DNA from 3 places in the Arthrobacter sp. efr-133-TYG-120 genome. Region 2 is predicted to be linked to each of the others. Evidence: predicted binding sites of a transcription regulator. Region 2 holds the regulator's gene; each other region holds the start of a gene.
The links. Region 2 encodes HrcA, which represses chaperone genes, less so after heat shock. Its sites were predicted from a motif close to TTNGCACTCGNNNNNNNCGAGTGCNAA; they were not measured.
Positions count from the first base shown of each region.

Region 1: QRN51_RS18845 (FmdB family zinc ribbon protein) is a predicted target of HrcA. The motif match lies at 2,064-2,090, and genes of this name have one in related genera.
Region 3: groES (co-chaperone GroES) is a predicted target of HrcA. The motif match lies at 2,938-2,964, and genes of this name have one in related genera.

Region 1 covers NZ_JARVRI010000036.1:28,449-33,474, reverse strand. Annotated here, with positions in the region: gene QRN51_RS18860 (GNAT family N-acetyltransferase) at 1-363, opposite strand, end outside; gene galU (UTP--glucose-1-phosphate uridylyltransferase GalU) at 370-1,275, opposite strand; gene QRN51_RS18850 (5-formyltetrahydrofolate cyclo-ligase) at 1,393-1,998, shown strand; gene QRN51_RS18845 (FmdB family zinc ribbon protein) at 2,153-2,404, shown strand; gene cpaB (Flp pilus assembly protein CpaB) at 2,606-3,364, shown strand; gene QRN51_RS23490 (hypothetical protein) at 3,384-3,629, opposite strand; gene QRN51_RS18835 (AAA family ATPase) at 3,639-5,026, opposite strand, start outside.
Region 2 covers NZ_JARVRI010000010.1:9,342-14,367, reverse strand. Annotated here, with positions in the region: gene QRN51_RS05750 (GerMN domain-containing protein) at 160-1,047, shown strand; gene QRN51_RS05745 (16S rRNA (uracil(1498)-N(3))-methyltransferase) at 1,079-1,855, opposite strand; gene dnaJ (molecular chaperone DnaJ) at 1,858-2,988, opposite strand; gene hrcA (heat-inducible transcriptional repressor HrcA) at 3,056-4,069, opposite strand; gene QRN51_RS05730 (DUF3097 family protein) at 4,250-5,026, shown strand, end outside.
Region 3 covers NZ_JARVRI010000036.1:10,642-15,667, reverse strand. Annotated here, with positions in the region: gene QRN51_RS18795 (acyltransferase family protein) at 1-452, opposite strand, end outside; gene groL (chaperonin GroEL) at 796-2,406, opposite strand; gene groES (co-chaperone GroES) at 2,493-2,789, opposite strand; gene QRN51_RS18780 (hypothetical protein) at 3,014-3,424, opposite strand; gene QRN51_RS18775 (THUMP-like domain-containing protein) at 3,502-4,740, shown strand; gene QRN51_RS18770 (shikimate 5-dehydrogenase) at 4,764-5,026, opposite strand, start outside.

The DNA.
Region 1 (5,026 bases), on a different contig from region 2:
TCCGCGGCCGGCCCGCGCCTGGTCGACCCAATAACCAAGCGTGGCCGTCATCGCCGACCCCCACATTATCGAGGAGACCGTGAGCTGCCCGACGATCCTGGGCTCGGGGAACCCGGGAATGCGCTCCGTGATCACGAACGGAAGGGCACTCGCTTGCCGAGCCTGCGAGTTGAGGGAAGCCACCATCTGCCGATAATTCGGCAGGCGACCGCCAGGGGCCGGGTTGGAGGCTTCCCAAGGCGCCAGCCAATCACTGTTGCGTGAGCGGACCTCGGTCCATTCCTTCTTGTCCCGGTAGTGAATGGGACGCAAGATGAGGTCGCCACTCTCCAACGTCACCGGCCAAATGGCCGACCCCCACACGATGAGCTACTTGCTGAGGCCGGCGGCGAAGCCGGGCAACCACTCACGCAGACCGGGACCGAGATCTTCGCTGTCGCACGCCAGCTGGACGCAGGCTTTGAGGTAGCTCAGCTTGTCCCCGGTGTCGTATCGACGGCCACGGAAGACCACTCCATACACGCCGCGGCCTTCGCCCTCCTCGGCGGCCAGGACCTGGAGGGCATCCGTCAGTTGGATTTCCCCGCCACGTCCCGGCTCGGTGTGCTCAAGGACGTCAAATACGGCGGGGTGAAGCACGTAGCGGCCAATCACGGCCAGGTTTGATGGAGCTTCATCTGCGGCTGGCTTTTCCACAAGCTGCTTGATCCGGACGTAGCCGTCTTCGCCGATATCCTCGATGTCAGCGCAGCCATAGGAACTGATCTGGGAGGGCTCCACCTCAATGAGGGCTACGACTGATCCGCCGGTCTTCTGCTGGACCTCAATCATGTCGCTGAGGAGTGTGTCCCGGGCGTCGATCAGATCGTCACCGAGAAGAACCGCGAACGGCTCATAGCCGACGTGCTGCTTGGCACGCAGCACCGCATGGCCCAAGCCCTTGGGGTCGCCTTGGCGAACATAGTGGATGTCGCCCAGGCCGCTCGTGGCCTGTACAGCGTCCAATTTGGTGATGTCTCCCTTGGCCTCAAGGGTCGCTTCAAGCGCCGGGACACGGTCAAAGTGGTCTTCCAATGCGCGTTTGTTGCGTCCCGTGATCATCAGGATGTCGTTGAGGCCGACGCCCACGGCTTCCTCAACCACGTATTGGATGGCCGGCTTATCGACCACCGGCAGCATTTCCTTGGGCATGGCCTTTGTAGCCGGCAGGAATCTGGTACCGAGCCCCGCAACGGGGATCACGGCCTTGCGGACGGCGCAGCTATTGGAAGTCACCGGACTAATCTAACGGAAGGAGCTGGACATTGGGCAAAAGAGTCCCGGGGCGCACAGCGGTGAAGCTCCCTTTCCTGCCCATCCCCGGGCCGCACAGCAGCAAGAACTGGAGCAAAGATGACTTTGAAGGACGATATCCGCCGGGACAACCGCAAGCGCAGGCTCACCTTGACCGCGCAACAGCGTGCTGACGCTGGAACGGGGATTGCCCGCCATGGCCTCCTGTGGGCGGATGCGGTTACCCAAGGGAATCCGTCGACTTTCGCGGCTTATGTCGGCGTGGCTGCCGAGCCGCCGACAATGCCCTTGCTCGCTGCGCTCCACGCCGCCGGGCACCGGGTCCTCCTTCCCGTCTGTGAACCGGAACGGCGTCTGAGCTGGGTCTATTGGACACCGGAAACGTCTTTTGTCCGCTCGAACTACGCCCCGATTGACGAGCCCGTGGGCGAACGATTCGACAGTGGCGCCATCAAGGATGCGGCTGGAATCTTCCTTCCGGCCACCGCGGTCGATGAAAGCGGAAACCGTATCGGGCAAGGGGGCGGTTACTACGACCGGCTCCTCGACAAGCTCGACGCCGACGGGCAGCGTCCGCCGACTGTCGCCGTCGTATATGACCACGAAGTGTTGCCCGCGGGGACGATCCCCGCACAATCGTTCGACAAGCCCGTGGCCGAGGCACTTACCCCTAACCGGGTTGTACGCCTGGTTGCGGCGGCTTGACCGAGTTTGAGGTCTGTCTACTCCGCCACATTCCGTAGTAGCGGCCTCGACTCCGGATGATAGAATTGGCACTCAGGCCCTGCGACTGCTAATGGACGGAACAATCCGCCTTGGCAGCACAGGACCTGCAGTTCGTCCCGGAGGAGGATCACCAGTGCCCACATATGCCTATGCCTGCAAAGACTGCGGACATGCCTTTGACATCGTTCAGACTTTCACGGACAGCTCGCTGTCCGACTGCCCTGAATGCCAAGGGTCGTTGCGTAAGAAGTTCAACAGCGTGGGCGTCGTCTTCAAGGGATCGGGCTTCTACCGCACCGACTCCCGGGATTCCAAGGGAAGCACCGTTTCGGCCGCTCCCGCCGCACCAGCTGCGTCTCCGGCTCCGGCGGCTGCCGCGAGCTGATAGCCGTTTCCGGCTGCCCCCGGTTTTCCACAAAGCACGACGTTTCCACATAACTCAACGTTTCCACATAGCTCAATAGGGCCCTGCCACGGGACCTGCGTGCCCCGTTAGCGTGGCACCATGCCAAAAATCCCGAACGTATCCCCGGGCCCTGTGCCTGCCGGATCTTCGTCGCTTCCGCGCGATAGGATCCCGTCGCCGATGAGCATGGCCCGTACGCGTCGCCTTCAGGTTCTTCCTTTCAGGGCGGCGGGCGGGCGCCTCGGCGCTCCCACGCGACAATCCGGGCATCGACGCTTCGCTGGCTGGCTAAACCACAACCGCCGCCTCGTGGTGGCCCTTCTGCTATGCGTGGCCGCCGGGATCGCGGTCCACCAGCTGACTCCCCCTTCGGAGCAGCGAGTCACGGTCCTGGCCGCCGCGCGGGATCTTCCTGCCGGGTCCACTTTGATGGATTCCGACCTCAAACCCCTCGAAGTCCTTCCAGATGGAGTTCCCGCGGGGGCGCTCTCCCCCAAAACCGGATACGGCGGGAAGCAGCTTGCCTCGCCCCTGCGAAAGGGGCAGATCCCCACGGACGCCCAACTCCTGGGACCGGGCCTGCTCACCGGCACCGCACCCGCGACGGCGGCCGTTCCACTTCGCATGGCCGATCCCGCTTCAATCCAGCTCATCTCGCCGGGCCAGGTGGTCGACGTTGTGCTCACCGCAGCAGATGGGCCTGAAGGGCCCGGCAAGAAATCCGAACTCCTGGCATCTGCGGTCCCGGTCTTGTGGACATCCGGGCAGGGAGGCAAGGCCACCCAATGGTTGGGCACGAACGAGGCGGACGGCCTTGTGGTTGTCGCCGCCAATCCGCAACAGGCCGAAATCCTCGCCGGAGCTTCCACGCGAGGGAAACTGTTCTTTGTCCTCGTCAATCCCTCTGACAACCGGCAATCCCGAGCCCCGGCCGGATAACCACGAGCAAATGGAGGGTTCAGCCCCAGTGCGGGGGCCTTTGCTCCTTCAGCCAGGCGTCGTGGTCATAGCCAGGCTCATCGCCCCAACGGCGTGGATCATCCTCGGAGGCTTTCTTGGGCAGAATACTCTCTCCTGCCGGCTTCCGCTCCGGTGCGGGCTTCACTTTTGTTTTCTCCTGCTCGTCCAACTCCGCGTCAGGGCCCAGCGCATCGGCACTGGTGTCCGCAGCGCACTTGGATTGAGTGCTTTTGCTTTCCGCCATTGCGCTTCCTTAGGGGATCGCCGGTCCCGAGCCAGTGCCTTGCGTACCGCGGGGGCCTTGCATACCATCAGGCCCGGCCGTGGCATGGTCCGCCTGACTGTTCAGTTCCAATTGTTCAACATCAACATCCAGGAATCCATCCTGGACGGCACTATACGAGGGTGCCGTCGGCTTCTCCAGCCCCAGATAGGAACCGATGCGGTCGGCGCAGGACGAAGGATCCGTGAATACTTCAATGGTCCACAAGGACATGTAACGCCAACCCAGGCGTTCCAGAAGTTGGGGCCGGAGCCTGCTGCGCTCCCTGACGCTCATGCGGCGGTACCGTTCCGTGCCATCCGATTCAATGGCCACCGGGGTGGGCATTTCGGTGTCATCGCGACCTATGGTGTGCACGGGATCGGCTGCCGCGGCAATGTCCAAGGCTCCATCGTAGTGGTGCCACACCCGGGCTCCGCGTGCACGGAGCCGCTCGCCCAGATCCGCCACCAACGGATCCTCACCGAGCGCCTGCTCGCTGGCAGCAGCCCTGGTGGCGGGCGTCCCCAGGTCCGAATTCCCGGACAATTCACGGTCCAGGAGTTCATGGAAATCAACGGCGCCGTGAGCCAACCTGTCCAGGTCGAGGTCCTCCGGACGGAAGCAGCTCAGGACGTGCAACGACCTCCGGGATCGGGTCATTGCCAAGGCAAACTTGTTTCGCCCGCCTTCGACGGAGAGCGGCCCGAAACTGTGCAGAGCCCGGCCGTGCGGGGTGCGCCCAAAGCCCAGGGAGAAGATGATGTGGTCGCGGACCAGTCCTTGTGCGCGCTCCAAATCCACCACGCGGAAGGACTCCGCACCGGCGTTGAAGAAACCCGAGAGCAGCGGATAGTTGGGGAGCTGGAGCCTGATGGCCTCGCCGATCCTTGCGGCATGCCGCAGGCTTGCGGTGACCACGGCGAGCGAGGTCCTTGGCCGCAGACTGGCGTGTTGAAACACCAGGTCAACCACACGGTTCACTTCCGCGGCGACCGATTCGACACCTTCGTGATCCGCCCCGGGAAGGCCAGTACCATCCGGGATGTACTCAACTACCACCGAGCGGTCCAACCCGGTTACGGACTGCCCGTCCGGCAGCCGGCGAAGGCCACCGTTGTAGTAGTTCTTGCTCAACTGCAGCACGAGATCTTCGTCGACCGCGCGATACACCCAGTTCAACTGCCAGGTGGGCAGGACCCGGGCCAGGGCATTGAATGCACTGTCCACGGTGTCTTGGCTTGCGGCTCCGGCCATGGGTGGCTCCACGGCGACGCTGAAAGTGCGGGCATTGGCGATCTTCGCGTCGCCAAAGGCAACCACTTGCTGGGCCCGGGCAATGGCCGGCAGGACGGCCTGCAACGATGTGCTCTCGGCAT
Region 2 (5,026 bases):
GGAGACTATGACAAGCTGATTCATGGGCAAAAATGCCCCTGTGCCCGGCCGCCGGGCGCATGACTCCCCCGCGCTACAGCGGCCGAACACGATCAGGAATCCAAAATCACCAGGCCAGCCGTCACCCCTCACGGCACACGCATCCGGAAACGTTCCGCGATGCTTGTGACCGCCTTGACGGCTGCCTTGTTCCTGTCGGGATGCATTGCCGATCGCACTGGACAGGGATCCACGACGCCGGTCCCCACCCCGACCGCTGCCCTGCAGACGGCCCCCGACAGCAATGCTCCGCTCGAAACGACCCAGGCCTCCAACAAGATCCCCGTGTACTGGATCGGGCGCAGCGACACGGACACCTTCCTGTACCGCGAATTCCGTGACAACCCAGGCAACGAGAACCCCATCACCACGGCGCTGCGGATCATGATGTCCCAGAAGCCTCTGGATCACGATTTCTTCACTCCCTGGCAGAACCCTGGCAGCCTGGCGACCTCGATTTCCGGTAAGAACGTGGTCACGGTCGATGTTTCCCGCGACGCGTTCAACTCCAATCTCGATGCCGGGATGGCACAGCGGGCGGTCCAGGAACTCGTCTATACCGCTACCGCTGCGGCCGCAAGTTCGGGCCTGATCGATTCAGGACAGCAGATCAAGGTGACCATCCTGGTTGACGGGCACACGGACTACATGGCATTCGGCCAGGTCAAACTCGGCGATCCGATGGTGCGCGACGCCTCCATGGTGGCGCCGGTGTGGATCATCGACCCGCAGGAGGACCTGACCTTGCCTTCCGGTCCGGTCAAGTTCAACGGCCGAAGCACGGACCCCTCGAAGAAGCTGCATTGGCAAATCCTTCGCGAGAACTCAAACGGCGACAAGTCCTCGTACCTCGCCGGGCAGGTCACTGCCTCGACCGTTCCGGGACAGGGTGGAACCTTCAGCTTCACAGTGGGGCTCGGAGCGGGCCGCTACGAATTGCGGGTCTCCTTGATGGGACCCAACGACGCGGACATCGCGACTGATACCCGTACTTTCACCGTTCGCTGAGGACGTCCGCTGATCTAGGACGTGCTGCGGGCTACCAGCGCCCCAGGATGTCACTGGCGAGCACGACGGCGGCAGGACCCGCCGTCGACGAGCGAAGCACGTGGTGGCCCAAGAGCGCGGTGACGGCGCCGACGTCGCTGAGTTTCGTCACTTCGCGCGGTGAAATGCCGCCCTCTGGGCCGACAATGAGCAGCACTTCCCGCCCAGCCCCGGCATCGGCGTCGGAAACCCCGCCGTGCCACTTCTCCAGGACCTCCCGCAGCGGACGTTTCGCGTCCTCGTGCAGGATGATCGCCAGATCGGCGGCGGCAACGGCCGCAGCCAGGCCGGAGCCGTCGACGGCGGCACGCACCTCGGGAATCCACGCGCGCCGCGCCTGCTTGGCGGCTGCCGTGGCGACAGATTGCCATTTCGCGTGGGCTTTTGCCGCCCGGTCACCCTTCCAGCGCACGATGGAACGTTCCGCCTGCCAGGGCACGACGGCGTCGATCCCGAGTTCCGTTGCCGTTTCGACGGCGAGCTCGTCCCGGTCGCCCTTCGCGAGGGCCTGGACCAACACGAGCCGTACGGCTGGCTGGTGTTCCTCCTGGACGGCGGAGGCAAGGACCGTCAGGGTTCCCTGCCCGGATTCGGCCACGGTGCCCGTGAGCCGTTTGCCGGCACCGTCGGCGATATCGACGGCTTCGCCGATTTCCAGGCGCTTGACGGTGACTGCATGCCTGGCTTCGGCGCCGTCAAGCATGAAAGAGTCGCCAGGGCCGAGCCCATCAAGCGATCCGGCAGCTGTGAAGAATACGGGGTTGCTCACCGCTACAGGTTACCGAGCTTGTCCCGCAGCTTCGCGAACATACCTCCACTGGCCACAAGCTTGCCTTCGGTGAACTGCTCCCCGCGCAACTTGGCCAGTTGGCGAAGCAGGTCTTCCTGTGCGGCGTCGAGCTTGCCGGGCGTCTCAACGTGAAGGTGCACCTTGAGGTCTCCCCTGCCGTAGCCGCGGAGATGGGTGACGCCCAGCCCGCGCAGGGTGATGACTTCGCCGGACTGCGTGCCGGACTTGACGTCGATTTCCTGGGGACCGTCGAAAGTCTCAAGCTGGAGCTCGGTACCCAGCGCCGCGGCGGTCATGGGGACGCTCAGCGTGGCGTGGAGGTCGTCGCCTTCGCGGATGTAGGTGGAGTCGCTGTTGACCCGGATCTCCACGTAGAGGTCGCCGGGAGGCCCGCCTGCGGGGCCTGCTTCGCCTTGCGACGACAGCTGGATGCGGGTCCCGGTAGCGACGCCGCCAGGCACCTTGACGGTCAGTGAACGGCGGCTGCGGATGCGGCCCTGGCCGTTGCACTCATTACAGGGATCCTTGATGATCGAGCCGAAACCTTCGCATGATCCACACGGCGCGGCGGTCATGACCTGGCCGAGGATCGAGCGCACGGCCCGCTGGACCTGGCCCGAGCCGCCACAGATGTCGCAGCGTTCCGGGTGGGTGCCCGGTCGGCAGCATGAGCCTTCGCACGTGGGACAGATGACTGCAGTGTCCACTTCGAGCTTTTTGTTGACACCGAAGACGGCTTCGCGCAAGTCGATGCGGACACTGATCAAGGCGTCCTGCCCGCGGCGCATGCGTGATGCGGGGCCTTGCATGCCGCCACCTCCTCCGCCGAAGAAGGTGTCGAAGATGTCCTGGAAGGCGAATCCCTGGCCCGCGTAGCCGCCGCCGAAACCGTTGTCGGTCCCGTTCTCGTTGCCGGTGGCGTCGTAGACGCGGCGCTTCTGTGGGTCGGAGAGGACCTCGTAAGCGTGGGTCACCGCCTTGAATTCCTCTGCAGCGCCGGCCCCGGGGTTCACATCGGGGTGCAGCTTACGTGCGAGTTTGCGGTAGGCCTTCTTGATCTCCTCGCCGGTTGCTTCCGGCGAGACGCCCAGAACGTCATAGTGACTGCTCAAAGTCGGTATCTCTTCCTTGTTTACGGTTCCACTGCGTTTCTTGCGGGGCGGTTTCCAGCCGAGGCCGTCAGCCGCCCAGAATGCGGGAAAGGTAGCGTGCGACGGCACGGACGGCCGCCATGGTGTTGGGATAGTCCATGCGGGTGGGTCCAAGAATGCCGATCTTGGCACTGCTGCCCGGACCGTAGCCCGTGGCAACCACCGAAGCCTCGGAGAGGCCGTCGTAGGGGTTTTCGCGGCCGATACTCACCGTGACGCCCCGGGGGTCTTCCGCCATGTCGGACAAAAGCCGCAACATGACCACCTGTTCCTCAAGCGCTTCGAGGACCGGACCGATGCTCAGCGGGAAGTCCACGTTGGAGCGGGCCAGGTTTGCCGTGCCTGCCATGACCATGCGTTCGTCGCGGCTCCGCTCGGCAAGCCTTTCCAGGCCGTGGGCAAGGGCGCCGGCAAGGTTCCGAAGCGCCGGCGGGCACAGGGCAACCACCGATGGCAGCACTTGCGGCATGAGGTCGAGCTGGGAGCCGGCGATGCTTCCAAGGAATCGCGCCCGCAAGGCCATGAGTTCGTCGTCAGCGGTGTCCGTCGCTGCGTGCACAACGCCCTGTTCCACCTTGCCCGAATCGGCGATCAACACCACCAGGACCTGGCGCGGTGCCAAAAGGACAAACTCAATGTGCCGGACGCGCGCGCGGCTCAGGTGCGGATACTGCACGACGGCGACCTGGTTGGTCAGTTGCGAGAGGAGCCGGACGGTGCGCTCAAGGATGTCCTCGACGTCGTCAGGTCCCTCAAGCAAGGAGTGGATGGCCCGGCGCTCGGCGGCCGAAAGTGGTTTGACCTCGGAAATACGGTCGACGAACAGGCGATAACCTTTGTCCGTGGGAATGCGGCCGGCGCTCGTGTGCGGTGCGGCAATGAGGCCTTCTTCTTCCAAGAGGGCCATGTCATTGCGGATGGTTGCGCTCGACACTCCCAGATGGTGCCGTTCAACCAAGGCTTTGGAACCGACCGGCTCGCGGGAGTGAACGTAGTCCTCCACGATGGCGCGTAACACTTCAAGCTTGCGTGGTTCGCTCACTGCCCACCTCCAATCAACATTTCAACAGTTAGCACTCAACATGCCCAAGTGCTAACAAGTCTAGTATGAGCCACCTCGTTGTTAGCATTGGTACCGCTCGCGGCGAACATGATTCCCGCGCGGTCCTGCGCAACGCCACGGACCGTGACCGATCCCCTAGCGCAAAGTGGTGTGAAGACCGTGTCTTACGACAATTGGGGCCCGCAAGACCTCTCCTCGCCTGCCAAACGGCAACTGCCTGAGGTTCCTGTTGAACGCGGAATGGTTCTCGAAGACGTCCAGTCCGGCTGGGTCGGGGCCGTGACCAGGGTGGAGAAGTCCGGAGGCATGCACATTGTGGTGCTGGAGGATCGGCGGGGAAAAGCCAAGTCGTTCCGGCTTGGCTTCGGATTCCTGCTGGAGGGACAAGCAGTGAAGCTCCTGCCGCCTGCCCCACGCCCGGCCGCCGCCAAGGGGGCGGCGCCAGCAGGCAGGACAGCATCAGGATCCGTCCGAGTCGCCGGCCAGCGGGCCCAAGTCGCCAAGGCGAGCCGGATATGGGTGGAAGGTAAGCACGACGCCGAACTTGTGGAAAAGGTGTGGGGAGATGACCTCCGGGTGGAGGGTATCGTCGTCGAGCCGTTGCATGGCGTGGACGATCTCAAGGCGGCAATAGCCGCATTCTCCCCGGGCCCGGGCCGCCGTCTCGGGATCCTTGTGGACCACTTGGTCCCGGATTCGAAGGAGTCGCGGATTGCTGCCGACGCCATGATGCTGCCGGGCGCCGCGGGAAACGTCTTGATCGTGGGACACCCCTACGTGGACGTCTGGCAGGCAATCCGGCCCAAGGTGTTGGGGATCGAGCAATGGCCGACCATCGCGCGGGGCACGGATTGGAAGACCGGGATCCTGAAGGCGTTCGGCTGGCCGCATGAAACGGCCGAGGACATCGGACTGGGTTGGCAGAAGCTGCTGGGC
Region 3 (5,026 bases), on a different contig from region 2:
CTGGCCAGGCTGTGGTCCGCGGCGTAGTAGTTGACTGCCTGCGACTGCAGCAGGAAGTTCTCAACGTAGAAGAGTGAAGCCCAGCCCTGCTTGATGGTATCGACCCAGCGGGTGGCCGGCATGAAGAGGAAAGTGGCGGCCAGCGTTCCAACGATCACCGTCACGGCTGCCGGCAAGAGCCTCCGGAAGTGATGAAGGTAGTGCTTGATCAGTTCCGTCTGCCGCCCACCGGCATACCGCCGTGTGAACTGCGCCGTCATGAGGAATGCAGAGACCAGGAGGAAAATATCCACCCCGCCGGAGACCCGGCCGAACCAGATGTGGTAGGTGACAACCATGAGGACGGCAACAGATCGAAGCCCTTGGATCTCAGGACGGAACGTTGATTTGGGGGCCGATTTCTGCGTCTCGCCGCTAGTTCGCCGTAGCGCAATCGGGCGCGTGGTTGTCAAATTCTTGCCTCCAGGGTGCTACTCAAACCGTCTACCCTACTGATTCGAAATGTTCGTCGTCAATTGAGACCGCGTTCAACCAACTTCCTATGATCCATTAGGACACAAGGGGCTGGGAGCTTCCGGAGCGTTGTCTGGGTCAATCCTCCATGCCGTTTTCCGGGCAACGCGGGGTCGCTTACGGCCCATCCGGCAGCACCCAATGGGCCGTAAGTGACCCCGCGTTGCTTTAAAAAGAAAGGCCCGGCCCCCTCAAGGGGACCGGGCCTTCTTTCACGCAGATGGGCCCACACCGCCCGGGCTCCCTGGCCGAAGCGAAGCGAGGCTAGGGAGGCGGTGGGGACTAGTGGCTGTGGCCTGCGTGCTCGTCTTCCTCGGCCGGCTTCTCGACAACAAGGGTCTCGGTGGTGAGAACCAGGGCTGCGATGGATGCGGCGTTCTGGAGTGCGGAGCGGGTGACCTTGACGGGGTCGATCACGCCGGCGGCGATCAGGTCCTCGTACACGCCGGACTTCGCGTTGAAGCCGTGGTTGGCTTCCAGCTCGGCAACCTTGGCCACGACGACGTAACCGTCGAAGCCGGCGTTCTGGGCGATCCAGCGAAGGGGCTGGGTCAGGGCACGGCGAACGATGCCGACGGCGGCAGCCGCGTCGCCTTCCAGTGCCTTGACGGCAGAGTCCTCGTCCAGTGCCTTGAGGGCGTGGATGAGGGCGGATCCACCGCCGGAGACGATGCCCTCTTCCAGGGCAGCACGCGTGGAGGACACTGCGTCCTCGATGCGGTGCTTCTTTTCCTTGAGCTCGACCTCGGTGGCTGCGCCGACCTTGATGACGCCGATGCCTCCTGCCAGCTTCGCAAGCCTTTCCTGCAGCTTTTCGCGGTCCCAATCGGAGTCGGTGCGGGTCAGCTCTGCACGGATCTGGGCGACGCGCGCTGCGACGTCCTCAGGCGTACCGGCGCCGTCAACAATGGTGGTGTTGTCCTTGGTGACGGTGATCCGGCGGGCGCTGCCGAGGACCTCGAGGCCAACCTGGTCCAGGGACAGGCCGAGCTCCGGGGAAACAACCTGGGCGCCGGTCAGGGTGGCAATGTCCTGCAGCATGGCCTTGCGGCGGTCGCCGAAGCCCGGAGCCTTGACGGCAACGACGTTCAGGGTGCCACGGATACGGTTCACGATCAGCGTGGACAGTGCCTCGCCGTCGATGTCCTCAGCAATGATAAAGAGGGGCTTGGCAGCCTGCAGGGCCTTCTCGAGGAGCGGCAGGAATTCCTGCAGCGAGGAGATCTTGCCCTGGTTGATCAGGATGAGCGCGTCTTCCAGAACAGCTTCCTGGCGTTCCGCGTCAGTGACGAAGTACGGGGACAGGTAGCCCTTGTCGAACTGCATGCCCTCGGTCAGGACCAGTTCGGTCTGCGTGGTGGAGGACTCTTCGATGGTGATGACGCCATCCTTGCCGACTTTGCCGAAAGCCTCGGCGAGGAGCTCGCCGACCTCATCGCTCTGGGCAGAGATCGCGGCAACGCTGGCAACCTGGGTGCCTTCAACTTCGCGGGCGTTCTCCAGGAGGCGGGCAGCCACGGCCTGGACGGAAACCTCGATGCCGCGCTTGATTTCGCCAGGTGCGGCTCCGGCGGCAACGTTGCGCAGGCCTTCCTTGACGAGTGCCTGTGCCAGCACGGTGGCGGTGGTGGTGCCGTCACCTGCGACGTCGTTGGTCTTGGTGGCGACTTCCTTGGCCAGTTGCGCACCAAGGTTCTCATACGGGTCGTCGAGTTCGACTTCGCGGGCGATCGTCACGCCGTCGTTGGTGATGGTGGGAGCTCCCCACTTCTTGTCCAGAACGACGTTGCGGCCACGCGGGCCAAGGGTGACCTTGACCGTGTTGGCGAGCTTGTCAATGCCTGCTTCGAGCGAGCGACGGGCAGCGTCGTTAAACGCAAGCTGCTTTGCCATGGTTGTGTCCTTTCAAGACGGAAAACCCGCACCGCTGATTCGACCGGAAGAAGTCCGACTCGATCTGCGATGCGGGATCCAGGGAATTACTTAACGACGATCGCCAGAACGTCGCGGGCGGACAGAACGAGGTATTCGTTGCCGCCGGTCTTGACTTCAGTTCCGCCGTACTTGGAGTAGATGACGACGTCGCCGACGGTTACGTCGACGGGGACGCGGTTGCCGTTGTCGTCGAAGCGGCCGGGGCCAACTGCGACAACTTCGCCTTCCTGCGGCTTTTCCTGTGCAGTGTCCGGGATGACCAGGCCGGAAGCCGTGGTCTGCTCTGCTTCGAGCGGGCGGACAACAATGCGATCCTCGAGAGGCTTAATGGAGACCGACACTCGGATCTCTCCTTTACGTGAGGTAGTACATGGACTATCAAACCAGGGATGCCGTGGCGGGCTTACCGTCGTCGCGGTGCCGGTAAGTGCCTGGCGGCATGATTAGCACCCGCCTAGGGAGAGTGCTAATCAAGACTCTATGTAAGCATTAGCACTCGGTCAAGGCGAGTGCCAGAATTCCGTCATGGGTGAACGCCCGAAGCGCCACTTGCGGCTCGAGTAGCTCATTGACCGGCGAGGTCGTCGAAGTCGACGTCCTCGCCGTCGTCATAGTCTTCCTTCGGCGCGTTTCCGCGGTTCAGGTAGAGCACTACGCCGCTGGCGAGCGCGACGACGCCGAACACCACCAGCCCGACGATCGCTGCGATGCGGGCACCGGTGTAGGTGTCACGGATGTCCCGGGCCTCGTCGGTGGCGTCCTGGACGCTCTTTCCGGTCATGGAGTAGGTGGCCGCGTTGAAGGAGTCGAGGAAGAAAATAATGATCAAGAGCGCAATGCAGACAACGGCAATCAAAACACCGACGATGAGTGCGGGGCGGGCATACTTGGAGAGATTTCCGGCGAAGGGACGTTTATCGGGGGCAAAGGGAGAACCATTGGCGTCGTCAGGCTGGCGTACTGGGTTGTCTTCCATGGCATCAACCCTATCCGCCCGGGTGGTCGCGGTTCCCCCTCCGCACTCTATGACGGGCGAGCATTAGGCTGGTTCCCATGGCTGACACACCCCAGGACCAGATTGCCCCTTTGCTGACAACGGAAGGTTGGGAACTCCTGGCATCCTTGGGACCATACCGCGACGGCGAAGCCTTCGCCCTCAACGCGCGCCTGCGCAAAGACGGCCACTCCCCCGCGCTCGTGGCCGCCGTCCTCACCCAATCCAGGCTCCGCACCCGGGCCGAGGCCAAGTTCGGAGAATTCGCCCGGCAGATGCTCTTCACCCAGGCCGGCCTGGAACAGGCCACCCGCCTCAATGTTGCAGCCAGGCACGCCGAGCGATTCGCCAAGGCAGGCACGCGGCACGTGGCGGACCTGGGCTGCGGGCTCGGAGCGGACTCCATGGCCATGGCCTCCATGGACATCGAGGTCACCGCCGTGGAGCTCGACGAGACCACCGCAGCCTGCGCCACCATCAACCTCATTCCGTTCCCGCACGCGACGGTAGTGCACTCCGACGCAACCTCGGTGCCCCTCGACGGGGTCGACGGCGTGTGGCTCGATCCGGCGCGACGCACGACGTCGTCGTCGGGAACCAAACGGATCTGGGATCCGGAGGCGTTCTCGCCGCCGTTGTCCTTCGTTGAATCATTGGCGGCGACCGGCAAGTCCGTCGGGGTCAAAATGGGCCCGGGCATGCCGCACGAATCGGTACCGGCCGGCTGCGAGGCACAGTGGGTTTCGGTGGGCGGGGACGTCACGGAAGTGACGCTGTGGTTCAACGACGTCGCCCGTCCCGGCATCCGCCGCGCTGCCCTGGTACTCGGGCCGCAAGGCGCAGCCGAGATCACCAGCGCCGAAGATTTCGACGGCGGTCCGGTGCCCGACGTCGGGCCCGTGGAGGGATACCTGTACGAACCGGACGGGGCGGTGATCCGTGCGGGCCTGGTGGCCGACGTCGCACTCCGGTTGGGCGGCCACCTGGTGGACCAGCACATCGCCTATATTTGCGCTCCGGAACTTGTGGAGACCCCGTTCGCCCGCGCCTACAAAGTCCTGGAAGTCATGCCGTTGAACGTCAAAGCCCTCAAAGCCTGGGTGAAGGCGAACGGCGTCGGCGTCCTCGACATCAAGAAACGCGGCACCTCCGTCACCCCGGAGGAGCTGCGGAAGCAGCTGCTCCCGGCAGGAAAAGGCTCGGCAAAAGGCCGCGGCAACAAAACAGCCACCTTGGTCCTCACCAGGATCGGCGAGGAAAAGGTGGCTGTTGTAGTGGAGCCCGTCGCGGCTGCCTGAGCTGGTCTCTGAGCTGTGGCGCCCTATTGGGCGCGCGTGAACTCCTCGGCCGCAGCGACTTGCTCCGGTGTGGGGGTGATGCCGGTATAGAGAACGAACTGCTCAAGCGCCTGGATGGTGGCCACCTCGGCGCCGGTGATCACGGTCTTTCCTGCCGCGCGGCCGGCCTTGATGAGCGGCGTCTCTGCGGGGAGGGCGACGACGTCGAACACTACCTTCGCGGCCGCCACCGCCGCTTCGGGGAAGGACAGCGAGCTGGACTCAGGTCCGCCGGCCATGCCGATCG